Regions from separate parts of the Mycoplasma sp. P36-A1 genome, predicted to be linked through region 1. Evidence: a T-box and tRNA genes for the amino acid it is inferred to sense, from the RefSeq annotation. Region 1 holds a T-box; the other regions hold tRNA genes.
What was found. A T-box is a leader RNA that pairs with one kind of tRNA and senses whether it is charged. The one in region 1 lies ahead of alaS (alanine--tRNA ligase), so its partner is inferred to be a tRNA-Ala.
Positions count from the first base shown of each region.

Region 2: it has a tRNA-Ala gene. The T-box ahead of alaS (alanine--tRNA ligase) is inferred to sense a tRNA for this amino acid. The anticodon was not compared.
Region 3: it has a tRNA-Ala gene. The T-box ahead of alaS (alanine--tRNA ligase) is inferred to sense a tRNA for this amino acid. The anticodon was not compared.

Region 1 covers NZ_CP168083.1:1,124,226-1,128,800, forward strand. The annotation lists gene ACD762_RS05375 (DUF1292 domain-containing protein) at 1-62, opposite strand, end outside; gene ruvX (Holliday junction resolvase RuvX) at 74-508, opposite strand; gene ACD762_RS05385 (IreB family regulatory phosphoprotein) at 505-768, opposite strand; gene alaS (alanine--tRNA ligase) at 831-3,440, opposite strand; T-box leader at 3,482-3,681, opposite strand; gene ACD762_RS05395 (valine--tRNA ligase) at 3,730-4,575, opposite strand, start outside.
Region 2 covers NZ_CP168083.1:1,340,300-1,344,874, reverse strand. The annotation lists tRNA gene ACD762_RS06555 (tRNA-Ala) at 1-54, shown strand, start outside; tRNA gene ACD762_RS06550 (tRNA-Met) at 74-150, shown strand; tRNA gene ACD762_RS06545 (tRNA-Ile) at 174-250, shown strand; tRNA gene ACD762_RS06540 (tRNA-Ser) at 264-356, shown strand; tRNA gene ACD762_RS06535 (tRNA-Met) at 390-466, shown strand; tRNA gene ACD762_RS06530 (tRNA-Asp) at 469-544, shown strand; tRNA gene ACD762_RS06525 (tRNA-Phe) at 547-622, shown strand; tRNA gene ACD762_RS06520 (tRNA-Arg) at 1,329-1,405, shown strand; tRNA gene ACD762_RS06515 (tRNA-Pro) at 1,429-1,505, shown strand; tRNA gene ACD762_RS06510 (tRNA-Ala) at 1,513-1,588, shown strand; tRNA gene ACD762_RS06505 (tRNA-Met) at 1,609-1,685, shown strand; tRNA gene ACD762_RS06500 (tRNA-Ser) at 1,696-1,788, shown strand; tRNA gene ACD762_RS06495 (tRNA-Met) at 1,823-1,899, shown strand; tRNA gene ACD762_RS06490 (tRNA-Asp) at 1,902-1,977, shown strand; tRNA gene ACD762_RS06485 (tRNA-Phe) at 1,980-2,055, shown strand; gene ACD762_RS06480 (ZIP family metal transporter) at 2,206-3,012, shown strand; gene zupT (zinc transporter ZupT) at 3,031-3,906, shown strand; gene ACD762_RS06470 (hypothetical protein) at 4,214-4,575, shown strand, end outside.
Region 3 covers NZ_CP168083.1:565,793-570,367, reverse strand. The annotation lists gene ACD762_RS02575 (ISL3 family transposase) at 1-746, shown strand, start outside; gene ACD762_RS02570 (transposase) at 859-1,053, shown strand; tRNA gene ACD762_RS02565 (tRNA-Leu) at 1,199-1,281, opposite strand; tRNA gene ACD762_RS02560 (tRNA-Lys) at 1,297-1,372, opposite strand; tRNA gene ACD762_RS02555 (tRNA-Thr) at 1,375-1,450, opposite strand; tRNA gene ACD762_RS02550 (tRNA-Val) at 1,452-1,527, opposite strand; gene ACD762_RS02545 (VOC family protein) at 1,538-1,912, opposite strand; tRNA gene ACD762_RS02540 (tRNA-Ala) at 1,934-2,009, opposite strand; tRNA gene ACD762_RS02535 (tRNA-Ile) at 2,024-2,100, opposite strand; tRNA gene ACD762_RS02530 (tRNA-Ile) at 2,134-2,210, opposite strand; gene spxB (pyruvate oxidase) at 2,408-4,150, shown strand; gene ACD762_RS02520 (ISL3 family transposase) at 4,331-4,575, shown strand, end outside.

The DNA.
Region 1 (4,575 bases):
TCATCATCTATTAATGTAATGATTTCTGCTTGTTCATCGTTTGTAATATTTGCTGTGTTCATCATTTTTCCTCCTATTTAATTGAATCAAGATAAGCTTGCAGTATACTTACTGCAGCTAGCTTATCAATTGATTGTTTTCTTTTTTCTCTAGACATGTTTATTGAGATCATAAAGTTGTCTGCAATAACACTAGTTAATCTTTCATCCCATAAAATAACTTCTACTTTAAAGTTATCTTCAAGTCTTTTTTTAAAATTGATTGATCGTTGTGAAGATTCTGATAAATCACCATTCATATGTTTAGGATTACCTAAAATGAACTTGTCTATATCATATTTAGCAAGTTCTTCTTTTAGTAGTCTTATAGCTTTTTTATATGAATCTTCTTCAAAGCGGATAGTTTTCAAACCTTGTGCTGTATATCCAAGTGGATCTGATACTGCAATCCCGCAAGTTTTACTTCCTAAGTCTAATCCAATGATTCTTTTTATTTTTGCTATAATTATTTACCTAGATATGATTTTACTAGTTCTTCGATTATTTCATCACGAGTAACTTTTTGAATCATCTTTCTTGAATCGTTATAACTTGAAATATAAGCAGGGTCATTTGAGATTAAGTAACCTACTATTTGGTTTATAGAATTATAACCTTTTTCATCTAATGCTTTTACTACGTGTTCTAAAATACTACGAACTCTTTGGTCTTGTATTTCAGAAGCATCAAAAAGCATTGTTTGTTCATCTTTGTAATTTGTGCTTGACATAAACTACCACCATCCTATCTAATAATATTTTACTATAATTAACATAAAATATCTATTAATAACTAAATTTGTTCAAAAAGAACTATTATTTTCTCACAATTTATGCTTTCTGATACGCCGCCTTGAGCCATATCTGGCTTTCCGCCACCTTTTCCATTGAATTCTTGGTTAATTATTTGTGCAATATCTTTAGCTTTCTTACCTTTTAATACTAAATCATTAGTAACACCTACAACATATGGTTTTTTACCTAGATCAGAATATATTACACTAATAGTGTTTTCTTTTTCATTTTTAATTTTATCAACATATGCTTTTAAGTCTTTTACATCCTCTGTTGCTAAGTTATTTATGATATAATTTATTCCATTTATGTTTTTTTCAATTAAAGAATCATTGTTCATATTTCCATTTAATAACTGTTCTTTTAACATTGTTATTTCTTGTTTATTATGTTTTTGTTCTTGTAATAAATTATCAAGTTTTTTTAATGCTTTAAAAGAATCATTTTCACCTAGTTTATGAGTTATATTATTCAATATATCTTCTTCATCTTTTAATAGTTGATATGCTGCTTTTGATGTTTTAGCAATTATTCTTCTTATTCCAGAACCTACTGATTCTTCTTTTTCTATTTTAAATAGTCCTATTTCACTTGTTGATGAAACATGTGTTCCTCCACATAGCTCAATTGATATTCCTGCAACTTCAACTACTCTAACTTCATCATCGTATTTATCTGAAAATAAAGCCATTGCACCTTTATCTTTGGCATCTTGAATGTTCATGCTTTCTATACTAACATTACTTCCACTAAATATAGCTTCGTTAACAATATTTTCAATTTCAGTTAATTGTTCTTTATTTATTTTTTCATAATGACTAAAGTCAAATCTTAAGTATTCTTCAGTTACATATGAACCTGCTTGATTTGCATGTTTACCAACTACATCTTTAAGTGCTTGGTGTAATAAGTGTGTAGCAGTATGATTTCTTTGAACTAATTTTCTAAATTCAATATCTAATTGTAATAAACATTCCTGATTAATACTTAAATCTGCTTTTTCTACTAAATGAAGATGTTGTCCATTAGGAGCTTTTCTAACTTTGATAACTTGTAATACTTTATTATCTACTGTTATTGTTCCTTTATCTGATATTTGTCCTCCACTTTCAGCATAGAACACTGTTTTATCAAAGATAATTTCTCCACTACCTTTTAATTCTTGTACTGATACACCATCTTGAAACAATCCTATTATTTTTGATTGAACTTTATTAGCACAATATCCTATAAAGTCTGATTGTTTTTTAAAATCCAATAAATCAGCTGATTGTGAACTCATATTTGAAGAGTCTTTAAAGCTTGCTCTTGCCATCTCTTGTTGGTTTAGCATATGTTTTTTAAATCCTTCAATATCTACTTCATATGATGATTCTTCACTTAATTCTAAGACTAATTCTATTGGAAAACCATATGTATCATATAATTTAAAAGCATCTTCACCATTTATTATTTTTGTATCACTACTATTTTGTTTAACTTCTTCATATAATTTCAATCCAGAAGATAGTGTTTTTTGAAATCTTTCTTCATCTAATTTAATTACTTTTTTTACTAAATCTTTTTTATCATTAAGATATGGATAGTAATCTTCCATTGTAGTTGTGACAACATCTACTAATTTATATAAAAATGGATCTTTAATTCCAAGTTCTAAACCAAATCTAGAAGCTCTTCTTAAAAGTCTTTTTAAGACATATCCTCTACCTTCATTTGAAAACATTGCTCCATCTGCTAAAGCAAATGTTAATGCTCTAATATGGTCTGCAATTACTTTAAACGCTCTTTTGTGAGCACCTGTATATGATTGATTTGACATTATTTCAATTTCTTTTATTATTGGCATAAACAAGTCTGTTTCAAAATTTGTTTCAGCATGTTGTACTATTGAAGTTAATCTTTCTAGACCCATTCCTGTATCAATGTTTTTTTGTGGAAGTTGTTTATAGTCTTTTCTATCAACACCTTCTACTGCATTATATTGTGAAAATACGATATTCCATATTTCAATATAACGATCATTGTCCATATCTTTTGCAAGCAGTTCTATTCCAATGTTTTCTGGATCATATTCAATTCCTCTATCATAAAATATTTCCGAATTTGGTCCTGATGGTCCAGCTCCAATTTCCCAGAAGTTTCCTTCTAATCTAAATATTCTTGAATCATCTAAACCAATTTCTTCATGCCATATTTTATATGCTTCATCATCATCTGTATATATTGTTACATATAATTTATCTATATCAAAATTAATCCAATTTTCACTTGTTAAAAACTCCCAAGCAAAAGCGATTGCTTCTTTTTTAAAATAGTCTCCTATTGAAAAATTACCTAACATTTCAAACATTGTATGATGTCTTGCAGTTAAACCAACATTTTCTATATCATTTGTTCTTAATGATCTTTGTGAATTTGCTATTCTAGGCACTTCTAGTGTTACACTTCCATCAAAGTATTTTTTTAATGCACTTACTCCTGAATTTATCCAAAGTAATGATGGATCATTATTTGGTATTAAAGGAGCTCCTGGTTCTATCATATGATTCTTTTCTTTGAAAAAGTCTAGAAACATTTTTCTTATTTCAGCACTTGTTTGATATTTCATATATATCCTCCTGTATTTAAATAATATAAAAAGACAATAAATTCAGGAACGAAATATCTTCGCGGTACCATCCTGATTCATTGTCTTCAATGCTCTTAATTTAACTTTAACGCAGTTTTACGTATTGTTTTCACAATATACTAGAAAGGAGCTTCATTATATATAATTACAGATTTTCACCAAACATCTGTTCTCTTATAAAACTATATGATAATTACTTATCTTTCATCTTGGTATTTTATTTTATCATTATAGCAAAATTTCACTACTTTGTAAACTATCTATTTAGTTATTTAAGTTGATCTACAATTGCTTGAATACTATCATACTTAGCTTGATAAGTAGCAAGCTTGTCTTTTTCTTCAGCAACTTTTGCAGCTGGTGCTTTTGAAATGAATTTTTCATTGCTTAGCATTCCTTTTGCTCTTGATATTTCTTTTGTTAGTTGCTCAAGTTCTACTTGATATTCTGCTATTACTTCTTCATTAGATTTTTCTTCTACCATGCTTAAATCTACTGCTACTGTTGTTCCATCTTTTGTAATATATGTTTCTATTCTTGAAGCTTGATCACTTATTCCTTTAGTAAAGTTTATCATTTTTTCAATGTATTCATTAGCTTGTGATAAGTCTTTATCAATTTCATAGTTAATCTTAATAGCTCTTTTTATTTCATACTCTTTTCTAATTTCTCTAAACATTGTAATTAATTCCATTGCATCTTGAGCACTTGTAGTATCAAAGTTATAATCATTATTTTCTTCTGGATAATTTGTTGTTACTATTGTTTCTTCGCCTGTTAATGCAGTATATATTTCTTCTGTTACAAATGGCATAAATGGATTTAACATTTTTAAAATTGCTTCTAGTACATATTTATGTACTGATTTTGTTGTTTCTAATTCCATTGTTGCTTTAGACATTTCAATATACCATGAACAATAATCGTCCCAGATGAAACTATAAAGTGAGCTACCTACTATTGTAAATTCATATTTTTCCATGTTTAATGTTACTTCTTGAATTGTTTCATTTAATCTTTTTAAGATCCATTTATCAGCTGGTAATAAATCACTTATTGCAAATACATCTGTTGTTGTATCTTCAATGTTCATCATTACAAATCTTGCTGCATT
Region 2 (4,575 bases), 220 kb from region 1:
AGCACCTGCCTTGCACGCAGGGGGTCAGCGGTTCGATCCCGCTAGGCTCCACCATTAATATTATTAGAAACACGGCGGGGTAGCTTAGTTGGCTAGAGCGTTCGGTTCATACCCGAAAGGTCGGGGGTTCAAGTCCCTCTCCCGCTACCAATTTTTAAATTAAATAAATTGATGGACCTATAGCTCAGTTGGTTAGAGCTACTGGCTCATAACCGGTAGGTCGCAGGTTCGAGTCCTGCTAGGTCCACCATCATTTTAAATCCGGAGGAATACCCAAGCCTGGCTGAAGGGATCGGTCTTGAAAACCGACAGGGCTGTTAAAGGTCGCGGGGGTTCGAATCCCTCTTCCTCCGCCATTTAATTTAAAAGAAAAACAGAATAAAAGACATCGCGGGGTGGAGCAGTTCGGTAGCTCGTCGGGCTCATAATCCGAAGGTCGCAGGTTCAAATCCTGTCCCCGCAACCAATGGTCCAGTGGTGTAGTGGTTAACATGCCGCTCTGTCACAGCGGAGATCGCGGGTTCGAGTCCCGTCTGGACCGCCATTGGCTTCGTAGCTCAGTCGGTAGAGCAGAGGATTGAAAATCCTCGTGTCGGCGGTTCGATTCCGTCCGAAGCCACCATTATAAAAACTAAAGCCTATTAAAGGCTTTTTTTGGTTTGTAAATAAAATTGAATTGCACATAATGTTAATAAAAAGTAAAAAGACATTGTCCTTATTATAATAACCAATAAATTCTTCAACAAACATTAAATTACAAATTAAGACATGGACAAATATTGACTATACTGTTAATATTGTTTTTTAAGTTTTAATAACCATCTATAAAAAAGTGATTTGATAAGCATAAAAGATAAATATATAAACAGCGCAATTCTATATATTATAAATAATTTAATTTAAAATATAAAATCAAAAGTTTAGTTTGAAACAACAGTAAAATCAGTTACTATGCTATCGATACTAAAAATTGAATAAGAGTCATTTTAATACTATTTAAAATAATAATACAAAGTATGTTAAAAATGTTAATTATTGAGTTGTATGAAAAAGATAACTTATTAATGTCGAGAAATTAATCAATATAAATCACTTAATTATATGATACATACCAATTTTTAATAGTAATATTAGTCAAAGTTTATAAGAATATTTAATTGAATTATATACTTACACTCATAAAATAATACTATTATAATCGATAATAATTATATACCATTAATTAACACCGTTATAACAAAAAACTATTCGATTTGTAACATTAATAATTGCAAACAGTATTTTACTATGCTATAATATATTAGTCTTAAGTTACAGAACAAATAAATGCGCCAGTAGCTCAACTGGATAGAGTGCCTGACTACGGATCAGGAGGTTGTGGGTTCGATTCCTGCCTGGCGCGCCATTTTTAAATAACATAAGATATGTCGGGAAGTAGCACAGCTTGGTAGTGCACCTGGTTTGGGACCAGGGGGTCGCAGGTTCGAATCCTGTCTTCCCGACCATTTAAATGGGGCCTTAGCTCAGATGGGAGAGCACCTGCCTTGCACGCAGGGGGTCAGCGGTTCGATCCCGCTAGGCTCCACCATTTAATAAAATACAAGAGTTGGCGGGGTAGCTTAGTTGGCTAGAGCGTTCGGTTCATACCCGAAAGGTCGGGGGTTCAAGTCCCTCTCCCGCTACCAATTTTAATACGGAGGAATACCCAAGCCTGGCTGAAGGGATCGGTCTTGAAAACCGACAGGGCTGTTAAAGGTCGCGGGGGTTCGAATCCCTCTTCCTCCGCCATTAAGTTTTATTAAAAAATTGAATATTTATACATCGCGGGGTGGAGCAGTTCGGTAGCTCGTCGGGCTCATAATCCGAAGGTCGCAGGTTCAAATCCTGTCCCCGCAACCAATGGTCCAGTGGTGTAGTGGTTAACATGCCGCTCTGTCACAGCGGAGATCGCGGGTTCGAGTCCCGTCTGGACCGCCATTGGCTTCGTAGCTCAGTCGGTAGAGCAGAGGATTGAAAATCCTCGTGTCGGCGGTTCGATTCCGTCCGAAGCCACCATGTAACAAATGACATCTCTTAGAGATGTTTTTTTATTTTTATGATAAAGTTTCATCTTACTTGTATAAAAGATGTCATTTTAATAAAATAATAGTAGTATTTCCATATAGTCTAGGTTATAATTATTATAAATAAGATTGAGGTGATTTAATGAGTAATGAAATATATGGTTTAATTTATTCAACATTAGCAGGTTGTGCAATGATCGTTGGAGCATTGTTCAGTTTACTATTTAAAGATAAATTAAAAAGCTATACGCATTTATCTTTAGGATTTAGTGCGGGAATAATGATTTATGCAAGTTTAATGGAAGTCTTACCACATGGTATAGAACACCTAAGTGATTCATTAGGATCATCATTTGGTGGAGTTATGGCTATGTTTGCCTTGCTTTGTGGTGTAATCATAGCACACTTACTTGATAGATATTTACCACATTCACATGAACATGCTCATATAAATAGTAATAACGAAAATGATGATAATTCACATATTTTACGATTAGGAGTTATAACAGCAGTTACAATTGCAGTCCATAATTTATTAGAGGGTTCAGCTGTTTATTTATCGTTTATTAGTGAATTTGATACTGGAATTGCTTTAATGATGAGTGTTGCTATACATAATTTTCCAGTAGGAATAGCTATTGCTTTACCAATATACTATGCAAGTAAAAAGCCACTAAAGGCTTTAGGCATAACTACACTGTCTGCATTAGCAACAGGTCTAGGAGCAGTGTTAACACATGTTTTTCTAAAACCATATTTAACTGATAATATATTAGGATTTATCTTTGCTTTAGTCAGTGGGATGATGATATATATTGCATTTGATGAACTATTACCAACAGCAAACAAATATGGTGATAGACATAAAGTTGTATATGGAGTAATAGCAGGAATGATAGTAATGGGTTTAGCTTTAGTACTCTTTAGTCATGGAGTGCATAATCATTAGAAAAAAGGGGGAGATTAAATGTTTGAAACTCATGTAGTTATACAAGCATTTTTAATGACAATGTTTGCCGGTTTAGCAACCGGTATTGGCTCATTAATAGCATTAAGAGCTAAAACTACTAACATGAAGTTTTTAGCTGCATCTTTAGGTTTTTCTGCAGGTGTAATGGTTTATGTATCATTTGTTGAGATATTACCAGAAGGTGTTAAAAATTTAGTAGAATTTTTTGATGGTAAACAAGGTGAGTTATTTGGAGTTTTAGCCTTTTTTGGCGGTATTGCCATAGCAGCTTTAATAGATTTTCTAGTTCCAAATGAAACAAACCCACATGAGCTTGTAAGTCCACAAGAATATGAAATGTATCAAAGTAGTAGTAATGCACAAATGAGTGCCCAAGAAATTGAAAAAGCCATTGGAGCGCATTGTGCTATAAACACAAAAGAAAAGAAGTTGATGAGAGTAGGGATGATGTCAGCAATTGCCATAGCAATTCATAATTTTCCTGAAGGTATTGCAACCTTTGTTGCAGGACTATCAGATCCTCAACTTGGTATAAGTATTGCCATAGCAGTAGCAATCCATAATATACCAGAAGGAATAGCAGCTTCAGTACCAATTTATTATGCTACAAAAGATAAAAAGAAAGCATTTAAATTTTCATTTTTATCAGGTCTTGCTGAACCAGTAGGTGCAATCATAGCATACTTTTTATTAATGCCATTTTTAAATGATGGACTACTTGGAGTAGTATTTTGTGTGATAGCAGGAATAATGGTTTATATTAGTATTGATGAATTACTGCCAGCTGCACATGAATATGGAGACCACCATTTAATTATTTATGGATTTATTGCTGGAATGGCAATAATGGCTCTTAGTTTAGTTTTAATTTAATATTAATAGCATATAGTTTGCCATATGTAAACGAGATGTGTCATAATAGTGTAGTACAAATATTATTAATATTATTTTGGAGATGAATAAATGAAAAGTGAAGTTTATATTATAATTGATGAGTTATGTGTAAAGTTATATTTTGCAAACTTGAAAGCTAATTATATTTTTTCTTAAAAACAGAATATAATGATTTAAACTAGAAATAATACAAATTAGTATATTTCTAGTTTTCTATTTATTATAGTTTAAAAATATTATTAATTTTGTTAAAATAGAAATGTAGTAGAATGAGGGAGAATAAATTATGAAACTAAAAAGAAATTTTGCTTTTTTAATACTAATAACAATATTTTTAATAACAATAAATTCAATTTTAAGTTATACATTTCATGTAGCACTAATTGATAATGTAAGTGTATATGATAAAGTAAATATATATATAACTAATATCTCATTGATGACAAACGGTGGAATAATGTATATCTATAATTTTCCATTTATCTTTTCATCAATTAGTTTTGTAGTTTTAATGGCAGCGATACTATTTTTTGAAAAAACTGATGATACAAAGTATCGTTATATGAAAATAAGTGTAGTTTTAAGCTTTGTGATTTTATTTTTCTATAACCAATATTTTATGGATCAAATAGGTTTTTATTTGAATTC
Region 3 (4,575 bases), 560 kb from region 1:
CTCTTATTAAATTACCTATGGTTTCTGGTTTTGATGCTTATTTAAAACTTACTAAGACTCGTTACAAATGTATGGAATGTAATAAAACTTTTATTCCTGCTAATACTCTAACAAATCCTGGATGTTCTATTTCTAATATGGTTAAATATCTAATTGCTCTTAAATTAACTAATATGCTTACTTGTACTTATATTGCTAAAGATCATAATGTATCTACACATTCTGTTTTTAGAGTATTAGATACTTATGCAGAGGCTGCTAAATCTACTACTATTAAATCCTATTTACCAAAAGTACTTCATTTTGATGAGTTTAAATCTACTAAAGATGCTGATGGCAATATGTCCTTTGTTATTATGGATGGTGAAAAAAGAAAGCTACTAGATATCGTAGAAAACAGGCAAAAAGCTTACTTAGAGAACTATTTTAGCTACTATACAAAAGAAGCTATTGATAATGTTGAATATATTGTAATTGATATGTATACACCTTATATTGAAATCATTAAAAATGACTTTACTAATGCTAAAATAATATTAGATAGATTTCATATTTATCAGAATTTAACTAGAGACTTTAATAAAACTAGAGTTGCAATTATGAATGCAGATGAAAAAAACAGAAATAAGTTCAAAAATTTTTGGAAACCTATATTACAGTTAAAGGAGAATCTTTCAGAAGTGATGTTTAAGCATGTACCTTTAATTGTAAGTTTACAAACAATAAAGCAATTCAAAATTATTTAATCGAGAATAATGAGGACTTTAAAAATAATTATGAAATATATCAAGATTTACTATTTTCTTTAAAATACAATAATATGGAAATGTTTAAGAAAACAATGATCAGCCTAATAAATTAGCTTCAGATAAAATTAAAACTTGTATATCTACCTTTATTAAGTATTATGAATATATTAAAGATAGTTTCGATGCTGAGTATAATAATGGAATAATAGAAGGTACAATATCTAAATTCAAGAAGTTAAAAACAATATCTTGTGGCTTTAGAAGATTTGAAAGATTAAAAACTAAAATAATGATACAAGAATAATTAATTGTATAGCGATAAAGCATTAAAAAAGGATACAACATTTCTGTTATATCCAATACTAACTCATATATTAAAATAGTGACATTTATCTATCAGAATGAGGCAACAAAAAAACACCTGTAAAAGGTGTTATCTATTAAATATATGGTGCGGATGACAGGAATCGAACCTGCACACCGAAGTACTAGATCCTAAGTCTAGCGCGTCTGCCAGTTCCGCCACATCCGCATATTTAATTTAAAATGGTGTCCTGTACAGGATTCGAACCTGTGACCCTCTGATTAAAAGTCAGATGCTCTACCAACTGAGCTAACAGGACAATGGTGCCGGCTAGAGGACTTGAACCCCCGACCTACTGATTACAAGTCAGTTGCTCTACCAACTGAGCTAAGCCGGCATGGTGGACGATAACGGGCTCGAACCGCTGACCCTCTGCTTGTAAGGCAGATGCTCTCCCAACTGAGCTAATCGTCCATATTAAAGGTTAGTTACGCCCTTTTTCCAATATTTCTATCCAGTATCCATCAGGATCTGCAATGAAATATAAACCCATTACTGTGTTTTCAAATACAATTACATCCATTTCTTTGTGTAATTCATATGCCTTAGCATAATCATCAACTTCAAATGCCATATGGATTTCATTATCACCTAAATTATATGGTTTATTTTGATCTCTTAAGTAAGTAAGTTCAATTAGATTAGTTCCTTCTTCTGGTTTCATATAAACTAGAACAAATGATCCATCTTCTGCTTCTACTCTTGAAGATTCTACCATATTTAATGACTTTTTGTAAAAAGAAATACTTTTATTTAAATCAAAGACATTAATATTATTATGTATAAATGAAAATTTCATATAATCATCCTTTAAATAAAATGGTGGAGCCTAGCGGGATCGAACCGCTGACCCCCTGCGTGCAAGGCAGGTGCTCTCCCAGCTGAGCTAAGGCCCCATGTAAATTTAAAATGGTGGGCCTGAGAAGACTCGAACTTCCGACCTCACGATTATCAGTCGTGTGCTCTAACCAACTGAGCTACAGGCCCATTTTAAAATGTTATTATTTGTTAGAAATAAAATGGTGGGCCTGAGAAGACTCGAACTTCCGACCTCACGATTATCAGTCGTGTGCTCTAACCAACTGAGCTACAGGCCCCTATCTAAGAGTTATTTTATTTCCTAACGCCTATATATAATATCATGTAGGTTTATGCAAGTCAACTATTTGAAGGCTATTTTTATTATTTTTTTTATTTTTTTAAAAAATGAATTATTGCATTATTTTTGATAAAATTTATTACTAATTCTATAATTTAAATTAAGAATATAAATAATTAGAAAGAGGGAATAATTATGGAATTTAAAAAAATTAATTCTGCCTTAGCAATGCTTAATGTTTTAAGCGACTATGGAGTTAAGCATATTTATGGTTTACCTGGTGGATCTATCAATTCTACTATGGAGGCTTTATACAACGATCAAAGTAATATTGAATATATTCAAGTTAGACATGAGGAAGTCGGAGCTCTTGCTGCTGCTGCCCATTCTAAACTTACAAAAAAAATTGGTGTTTGTTTTGGTTCTGCTGGACCTGGTGCTGTTCACCTATTAAATGGTTTATATGATGCTAAGCATGATAAGACTCCTGTTTTAGCAATTATTGGACAAGTATCTTCTAAATTTATGAATACTAACTACTTTCAAGAAATGAATGAAGATCCAATGCTAAGAGATGTTAGTGTTTATAATAGAGTTGTTATGGATCCTCAGCAAATGCCTTACATGGTTGAAGATGCTATTAGAGCAGCTTATGAATATAATGGTGTTGCCTGTTTAACTATACCTGTTGATTTTGGTACTGTTGATATTAATGACACTTATATTACTTCTGCTAAACAATTTAATATTAAGCATCCTATTGCTGAAGAATCTGATATTGATGCTGCTATTGATTTATTAAAACAAGCTAAACAGCCCCTATTATTTTATGGTATAGGTGCTAAGGGCTGTAAAGATGAACTAAAAGAGCTTTCAACTAAGTTGCAAATGCCTGTTGTTTCTACTGCTTTAGCAAGAAATATTATTGGTGATGATTTTGAAAACTATTTAAAAGCATCTGGAAGGTTAGGAACGAAACCAGCTACTGAAGCAATCGCACATGCTGATTTGATTATGTTTGTTGGTAGTGATTTCCCTTTTGCTCAAGTTATGTTTAGACCAGATCAAAAGTTTATTCAAATTGATATTAAGCCTAGTATAGTTGGTAAAAGACATAGAGTTGATGTTGGTATTAATGCAGATGCTAAAAGTACTTTAAGAAGTATTATTGATAAATTAGATGGTAATGTTACTGAAAGTGCATATCTTAAAGCTTGTAAAATAAATATGGATTATTGGAATAAATACACTAAAGATTTAGCAAATCTTAAATTAGAAAAGGTTACTGCTGAAAACATAATGGCTAATTTAGCTAATATATTAAAAGATGATGCTATTATTGTTGGTGATGTTGGAAACGTAAGTATACAATGTGTTAGAAACATTGATTTTAAGCCGAATCAGCTATGGACTACCTCTGGTATATATGCAACAATGGGTTATGGTGTTTGTGGTGGTATAGCGGCTAAATTAGCTTATCCAAGCAGACAAGTTGTTACAGTAAATGGTGATGGTGGCTTTTCAATGGTTTGCCAAGATATTTTAACTCAGGTAAAATATAATTTGCCTGTAATCAATATTGTTATGAGCAATGATTCTTTAGGGTTTATTGAAAGTGAACAATATGCTACTCAACATATTTTTGGAGTTGATCTTTATGAAGCTGACTTTGGTTTAATGGCTAAATCAATGTCTGCTGTTGGATACACTGTTAACTCTATTGAGGAATTAAAAATGGTTTTTGAACAAGATGAAGTAATCAATCCTACTAAGCCTGTTGTTATTGATGTTAAGATTTCTCAAAACAGACCATTACCTACACATAGATTAGAATTAGATCCAAACAAATTTAGCCAAGAGCAAATTTCTAATTTTAAAAAAGCATATTATATTAATGAAATGCCATTATTTAAAGATATTCTAGCAAAACTTATTTAAACAAAACTTATTTAAACAAAAAAACTAACTTTATAAATGGGTTCTATAATTTATAGGGTGGAATAACAAATTCAAGTATTACTTGAAATGTTATCCACCCTTAAATTGTTAATATAAAGAAAAAGACATTTATCTTTGTTATAATTTAAGCGACAAAACTAAATTAAGGAGATAAATGTCATGATTAATAATAACATAATTAATAAAAACAATAAAGAATTAAAAGAAATTATTGGAATTAATGACTCCAATATTAACATATATAAATTTCAAGATGAAAAAATTAAAGATAATATTTCTAAAGTTTTTTATGGAATTCTATTTTTTAATGATAATGTTTGTCCTAAATGTAATAAAGTTCATAATAAATTTTATGTACATAATAAAAAAGTATCTCTTATTAAATTACCTATGGTTTCTGGTTT